DNA from 2 places in the Streptomyces sp. NBC_01237 genome. Region 2 is predicted to be linked to the other one. Evidence: riboswitches for the same ligand, from Rfam matches in the RefSeq annotation. Region 2 holds a riboswitch; the other holds the start of a gene.

What was found. Region 2 has a riboswitch for S-adenosylmethionine ahead of OG251_RS10280 (aminotransferase class V-fold PLP-dependent enzyme). Riboswitches for the same ligand answer to the same signal wherever they lie in the genome.
Region 1: linked by a shared signal. The riboswitch ahead of thrC (threonine synthase) and the one ahead of OG251_RS10280 (aminotransferase class V-fold PLP-dependent enzyme) in region 2 are both predicted to bind S-adenosylmethionine.

The regions. Positions count from the first base shown of each region.
Region 1 is NZ_CP108508.1:5,033,590-5,037,405, reverse strand. It holds gene OG251_RS22395 (cold-shock protein) at 1-125, opposite strand, end outside; gene OG251_RS22390 (MoaD/ThiS family protein) at 536-814, opposite strand; gene thrC (threonine synthase) at 846-2,147, opposite strand; SAM riboswitch class I at 2,167-2,295, opposite strand; gene OG251_RS22380 (glucosyl-3-phosphoglycerate synthase) at 2,449-3,399, shown strand; gene OG251_RS22375 (alpha,alpha-trehalose-phosphate synthase (UDP-forming)) at 3,551-3,816, shown strand, end outside.
Region 2 is NZ_CP108508.1:2,306,723-2,310,538, forward strand. It holds gene OG251_RS10280 (aminotransferase class V-fold PLP-dependent enzyme) at 1-1,238, opposite strand, end outside; SAM riboswitch class IV at 1,413-1,530, opposite strand; gene trpD (anthranilate phosphoribosyltransferase) at 1,649-2,713, opposite strand; gene qcrB (cytochrome bc1 complex cytochrome b subunit) at 2,836-3,816, opposite strand, start outside.

The DNA.
Region 1 (3,816 bases), 2.7 Mb from region 2:
TCGAGGGTGCGGTACCCGTCCATCTGGATCGCGCTGTAGTGGACGAAAACATCCGCACCACCGTCGACCGCGATGAAGCCGTACCCCTTCTCCGCGTTGAACCACTTGACGGTGCCCTGAGCCATGCCTAACTCCCCTATTACTGGCCCTTGCACAGGACCGCACTTCGCGGGCCCGGGTCAGAACTCACCCTCCGAAAGGAGAGGGTGCGTGCGCCGTAGCGCGTCGACCGCGGCCGAATGTATCTGCCCAACTGCCCTCTGCAACAGGTCAATCGGACGAGAATTCTGGGCATGGCTGAACACTCGAATATGAGGAATACGTGAGGATCCTGGGCAAGTCGGGCCCGACAAAGGGAACTTACGTCGCAAGGTGCTCAACCACATTGGCTGCTTCTTGTCGTGACCGGGCGCATTCTCATATGCGGGCGGCACGGGCAGCGGAGGGCGCTTCCCCAACTCTACCCCGCTCAACCATGCAGAATTGCCCCCTCCGCTTCTCTCGCGGAGGGGGCAATCGGGGTCACGCGGTGAAGTCAGCAGCCTCCGGCCACTGCCGGAATGATCGAAATGCCCGCGCCGTCCGGGGTGGCCGTCTTCAGGCCGCCCTCGAAGCGCACGTCGTCATCGTTGACGTACACGTTGACGAAGCGGCGCAGCTTGCCCTGGTCGTCCAGGACACGGGCGGCGATGCCCGGGTGGTTCTTCTCCAGGGACTCGATGACCTCGGAGAGGTTGGTGCCCTCCGCAGCGACCTCGGCCTGGCCGTCCGTGTAGGTGCGGAGGATGGTGGGGATGCGGACCTTGACGCTCATGGTGGGGTGCCTTCCTTCGGTCTCGGGGTGATCAGAGGGCGGCGAGGCCGGCTTCGCGGAATGCGTCCAGGCTCGGCCGGATGGTCGCGGTCGCCTGCGAGGTCGCGGCCACCGCGTCGAGCGTCTTGAGGCCGTCACCGGTGTTCAGGACGACGGTGGTCAGCGACGGGTCGAGCAGACCGGCCTCGATCAGCTTCTTCGTCACGCCGACCGTCACCCCGCCCGCCGTCTCCGCGAAGATGCCCTCGGTGCGGGCCAGCAGCTTGATCGCGTCGACGACCTGCTCGTCGTTGACGTCGTCGACGGCACCACCGGTGCGGCGGGCGATGTCCAGGACGTACGGGCCGTCGGCCGGGTTGCCGATCGCCAGGGACTTGGCGATCGTGTTCGGCTTCTGGGGACGCACGACGTCGTGACCGGCCTTGAAGGCGGTGGAGACCGGGGAGCAGCCCTCGGCCTGGGCACCGAAGATCTTGTACGGCTTGTCCTCGACCAGACCGAGCTTGATCAGCTCCTGGAGGCCCTTGTCGATCTTCGTGAGCTGCGAGCCGGACGCGATCGGGATGACGATCTGGTCGGGCAGCTGCCAGCCGAGCTGCTCGCAGATCTCGTACGCCAGCGTCTTGGAGCCCTCGCCGTAGTACGGCCGCAGGTTGACGTTGACGAAGCCCCAGCCCTCGCCGAGCGGGTCGCCGATGAGCTCCGAGCAGAAGCGGTTGACGTCGTCGTAGTTGCCCTCGATGCCGACCAGCTCACCGCCGTACACAGCGGCCATGACGACCTTGCCCTGCTCCAGGTCGTGCGGGATGAACACGCAGGACCGGAAGCCGGCGCGGGCGGCGGCGGCGCCCACCGCACCGGCGAGGTTGCCGGTGGAGGAGCAGGACAGGGTGGTGAACCCGAAGGCGCGGGCGGCCTCGACGGCGATGGCCACGACGCGGTCCTTGAAGGAGTGCGTCGGGTTCCCGGAGTCGTCCTTGACGTACAGGCCACCGGTGACGCCCAGTTCACGGGCGAGGTTGTCGGCCTTGACCAGCTTGGTGAAGCCGGGGTTGATGTTGGGCTTGTCCGCGACATCGGCGGGGACCGGCAGCAGCGGCGCGTAGCGCCAGATGTTGTTCGGTCCGGCCTCGATGCGCTTCTTCAGCTCGTCCGGGGTACCGCTCGGCAGGTCGTACGCCACTTCGAGCGGCCCGAAACAGGACGCGCAGGCGAAGAGGGGGCCGAGCTCGAAACGCTCACCGCACTCGCGGCAGGAAAGCGCGGCGGCGGGGCCGAGATCCACAGCGGAGACAGCAGAATCGGTGGATGCGGCAACAGTCTGAACAGCCATGATGGCGGAGGTCCCTTTCTCCTCATCTTCCTTGCGACGCATTTCGCCACAAGACGGAATTGGCACCTTCCCCACCGTGACCTCAACGGTCGGCGGGAGGGTTGCCGGGACTTCAACGGGCCGTTCCCTCAGTCCCTCTGGATGAGCGCTGTGGCACTGGATCTTCGATCCAGGCATTTATTGGCGGACGGACCCCGACATGCGACGGTCATCCGCGTTGTTCAAGACTGTAACCGAAGCACCGGACCGTTGAGATAGTCGTCCGAACCGCGAGATGAATCACATACAGGGAGTATCGACCGTGCTGGAAGAGGTGGAACGCTGGCTGACCAGGCGTTCCTGGTCGGCCGCCGACCGCCCGCTGGACCGGCTCGTCGCCGCGCGGGCCAGGGATCCACACCGGGCGAGCGTGAGTGTCGTCCTGCCCGCGCTGAACGAGGAGGCGACGGTCGGCGCGATCGTGTCGACGATCCGGCGCGAGCTGATGGAGGAGGTCCGGCTCGTCGATGAGCTGGTGGTGATCGACTCCGGCTCCACCGACGCCACCGCCGAGGCCGCCCGCCGCGCGGGCGCCCGGGTGGTGCACCGGGACGCGATACTCCCGCGGATACCGGCCCTGCCCGGCAAGGGCGAGGTGTTGTGGCGGTCACTGCTGGTGACGAGCGGTGAGATCGTCTGCTTCATCGACGCCGACCTCAAGGACTTCTCCGCCGACTTCGTCTCCGGCATCGTCGGACCGCTGCTCACCGACCCGTCCGTGCAGTTCGTCAAGGCGATGTACGACCGCCCCCTGGGCGAAACCGCAGGTCAGGGCGGTCGGGTCACGGAGCTGGTGGCGCGCCCCCTGCTCAATCTGCACTGGCCGCAGCTGGCCGGGTTCGTCCAGCCGCTGGGCGGCGAATACGCGGTGCGGCGCTCCCTGCTGGAGCGGCTGCCCTTCCCGGTCGGCTACGGAGTGGAGCTGGGGCTGCTCGTCGACGCCCTGCACACCGTGGGCCTGGACGCGCTGGCGCAGGTCGATGTCGGCGTACGCAAGCACCGCCACCAGGACGGTCAGGCGCTGGGCCGGATGGCGGCGGCGATCTACCGCACCGCGCAGCTGCGGCTCTCCCGGGGACATCTGGTGCGGCCCGCGCTCACCCAGTTCGAGCGGGGCGAGAACGGCTTCGTACCGCGCACCCATGCGGTGGACACGGAGGAGCGGCCGCCGATGCGGGAGATCGCGGAGTACACCGAGCGCCGGGCCGCGTGAGGCACCGGGCCGCGTGGGGCACCGGGCGGCGAGCGCCGGGTGGCATGAGGCACCGGACGGCACGGGACGGGGGCGGTCCGGTACCGGCCGTGTTCGGTGTGGCGTAACCAATCGCGTTTGACGGCTTCCCGAACGGGCTAGGTTCCGCTACATGGTCTCCGAGCACGCTGCCCAGGTTCTCGTCGCGTCCAACCGCGGCCCGGTGTCGTACTCGCTGAGCGAGGACGGCTCGCTCGCGTCGAAACGGGGCGGGGGCGGCCTCGTCTCGGGCCTGAGCGCCGTCGACGACAAGCTGTGGGTGTGCGCCGCCCTGGGCGACGGCGACCGCGAGGCGGTCCGGCGCGGGGTCGGTGAGCCGGGCGTACGGATGCTCGACATCGACGCCGATGTGCACGCCGACGCGTACAACGGGATCGC
Region 2 (3,816 bases):
CTGACCCGGATCGCGTTGAGCGAGCGCTCGCCCGGCTCCGCCTCCGGCGCGCCGCACTCCCCCGGGTCCTGCGGGTCGCTGCCCAGCAGGGTGCGGATCAGCGGGTGCGCGCAGAAGAGGCCGTCGCGGACCCCGATGCCGTACTCCGCGGAGAGCGCGGCGGCGAAGTGCGAGCTGTTCCAGCCCTCCACCACGAAGGAGATCACGCCGACGCGCGGGGCATCGTCGCCGAACAGCGAGAGCACCCTGACCTCGGGGACCTCGGCGAGACCCGCGCGGACCCCGGCGACGAGCCGCTGCTCACGGGCGACCAGGTTGTCGAAGCCCGCCTCGGTCAGCGCCTTGCAGGCGGAGGCGATGGAGTAGACGCCGATGACGTTGGGCGAACCGGCCTCGTGGCGGGCGGCGGTGGTGTGCCAGTCCACGTCCACACCGCCGTCGGTGCGCCGCGCGACCTTGCGGGAGGCGCCACCGCCGGCCAGGTACGGCTCCGCGGCCTGGAGCCAGTCCGCGCGGCCCGCGAGGACGCCCGAGCCGAACGGCGCGTAGAGCTTGTGCCCGGAGAAGGCGATCCAGTCGACGTCCAGCTCGGCGATGTCGACGGGGTGGTGCGGGGCGAGCTGGGCGGCGTCCAGGACGATCCGGGCGCCGTGCGCGTGGGCGGCGGCGGCCAGTTCCTTCACCGGCCACAGTTCACCGGTGACGTTGGAGGCGCCGGTGACACAGACCAGGGCCGGGCCGTAGGGGTCACGGTCGGCGAGCGCCCGCTCCAGGGTCTCGACGGCCTGGGCCGGGGTGCGCGGCGCGTTGAGGTAGGTGACCCGGGCGTCGCGCCAGGGCAGCAGGGAGGCGTGGTGCTCGGTCTCGTACACGAACACCTGGCAGTCGGCGGGGAGTACGGCGGCCAGCAGGTTGAGCGAGTCCGTGGTCGAGCGGGTGAAGACCACCTGGTCCTCGGCACGGCAGCCGAGGAAGTCCGCGACGACCGTGCGGCTGTTCTCGAACAGGTCGGTGGAGAGCTGCGAAAGGTACCCGGCTCCCCGGTGGACACTGCCGTAGTACGGGGCGTACGCCGCGACGTCGTCCCACACCCGCTGGAGCGCCGGGGCGCTCGCCGCGTAGTCGAGGGCGGCATAGGTGACTTCTCCGCCCGTAACCAGCGGAACAGTGACGTCCTTACCCAGAACCGGCAGCGGTGCACAAATGGACTGGTCAGTGGCAGCGGTGGAGACAGACATGGCGAACTCCCGTAACAAGGCAGGCGAATTCCCCGCGCCGGCGGATACGCGGCAGCGCGGGAAAAAGAAGGAAGGGTGTGCGGAAGAGGGCCGAAGGCCCTAACGCATTCGCTTGCTCACAAGAGGCTCCCTAGGGACCAGGACCCCGGGGGTTGGCATTCGACAATGCCGAGGGGCCCGCGCTTGCCGCAGACCTCGCTGCCTACGGCCTGGTCTTCACCCGGGGCACCCCGCCACGGACGGAGGGTTGCCGGACAGCGGGCCGGGGCCGTAGTCGCTGTCACTCATGACCTGCGCAGCATCTTGCCATACGTACACGCATGCGCAAGGGCGCAGTCCGTCATTCGGACTGCGCCCTTGCTCACAGCGCACACCCCTCGGGACGCGCGTCCCGCGCCGAGGGCCGGCCCTCAGGCGTTGCTGGCCGCGACCCAGCGCTCCAGCGCCCGCTTGGCCGCGCCCGAGTCGATGGAAGCGGCGGCCTCGGTGATCTTCGCCGCGATCTGCTCGTTCAGCGTGCCCGCGCCCGGGTCCAGCGCGACCAGGGCCGCGGCCGAGTTGAGCAGCACGGCCTCCCGCACGGGCCCCCGCTCGCCGTCCAGCAGCCGACGGGCGACATCGGCGTTGTACGAGGCGTCGGCGCCGCGCAGCGCCTCGACGGGCACCAGCTCCAGGCCGACGTGACGCGGGTCGAACGGCTCCTCGCGCACCTGGCCGTCGCGGACCACCCAGACACGCGAGGTGGCGGTGGTGGTCAGCTCGTCGAGACCGTCGTCGCCGCGGAAGACCAGCGCGGAATTGCCCCGGTCGGCGAGCACGCCCGCGACGATGGGTGCCATACGGGCGTCGGCGACCCCGACGGCCTGGGCGCGCACCCGGGCGGGGTTGGTGAGCGGGCCCAGGATGTTGAAGGTGGTCTGCGCGCCCAGTTCCTTGCGGGCCTTGGCCGCGTACCGCAGGGCGGGGTGGAACTTCACGGCGAAGCAGAAGGTGATGCCCGCCTCCTCGGCCACCTCGACGACCCGCTGCGGGGTGAGGTCGAGGTTGACGCCCAGCTTCTCCAGTACGTCGGAGGAGCCGCTCGCCGACGAGGCGGCGCGGTTGCCGTGCTTGACGACCTTGGCGCCGGTCCCCGCGATGACGATCGCGGACATCGTGGAGATGTTGACCGTCTTGGCGAGGTCGCCGCCGGTGCCGACGATGTCGACCGTGCGGCCCGGTACGTGAATGGTCCTGGCGTGCTCGTACATCGCCCGGACGAGCCCGGTGACCTCGTCCACGGTCTCGCCCTTGGCCCGCAGCGCGACCGCGAAGCCGGCGATCTGCGCGTCGGTCGCCTCACCGCTCATGATGCGGTCCATGGCCCACGCGGTGTCGTCCGAGGTGAGGTCCTCACCACGCAGCAGGGGGTTCAGCACGCCGGGCCAGGAACGGTCCGCCACGCTGCCGCCGCCGCTCGGGGTCGCCACGTTCATGGTCCGCTCCTGGGGTCCACAGCCGGTAAGGGAATGGCTCCACCCTATCCAGCGCCGGAGACCGCGAAGAGCCCCGTCCATCGAATGGACGGGGCTCCTGCTGTGGCGATCAGTTCAGGCGATCAGTGGTGACCGTGGCCGCTGGTGATCTCCTTGTACTCCTCGGCGGTGGGCTTGGCGATCTGGCTTTCCTCGCCGTAGAAGCCCTTGCTGAGCTTGACGCGCAGCTTCTCGACGACGGAGACCTTGCGCTTGACACCGTTCTCGTCGACCAGCGGGCCGATCTCGGCCGGCTTGTACTGCTCGTGCGCGGTGAGCGTGTGCAGCTGGCCCTGGCTGAGCGGCTCGTGGATCTCGACGAACTCACCGTGCGGCAGGCGCTTGATGATGCCGGACTCGCGCCCGTGCAGCACCTTCTCCCGGTCCCGGCGCTGGAGGCCCAGGCAGATCCGCTTGGTGATGATGAACGCGATGACCGGTCCGGCGAAGAAGAAGATCCGGACGAACCACGAGATGGCGTTCAGCGACAGGTGGAAGTGCGTGGCCCACAGGTCGTTTCCACCACCGACCAGACCGATGAAGTACGCCGTGATCCAGGCGACACCGAAGGCCGTGCGGGTCGGGGCGTTGCGCGGGCGGTCCAGGATGTGGTGCTCGCGCTTGTCGCCGGTGACCCAGGACTCGATGAACGGCCAGACCGCGATCGCGGTGAGGACGACACCGAAGAGCACCAGCGGGATGAACACGCCCAGGACCAGTGTGTGACCCCAGAGGTTGATCTCCCAGCCAGGCATCACTCGGACCAGACCCTCGGCGAAGCCCATGTACCAGTCGGGCTGTGCGCCGGTGGAGACCTGATCGATCCGGTACGGGCCGATGGCCCAGATCGGGTTGATCGAGGCGATGCCCGCGATGAGGGCGATGATGCCGAAGACCAGGAAGAAGAACCCTCCGGCCTTCGCCATGTACACCGGCAGCAGGGGCATGCCGACGACGTTCTTGTTGGTCCGGCCGGGACCCGCGAACTGCGTGTGCTTGTGGTAGAAGACCAGGATCAGGTGGCCGACCAGCAGACCGAGCATGATGCCCGGCAGCAGCAGGAT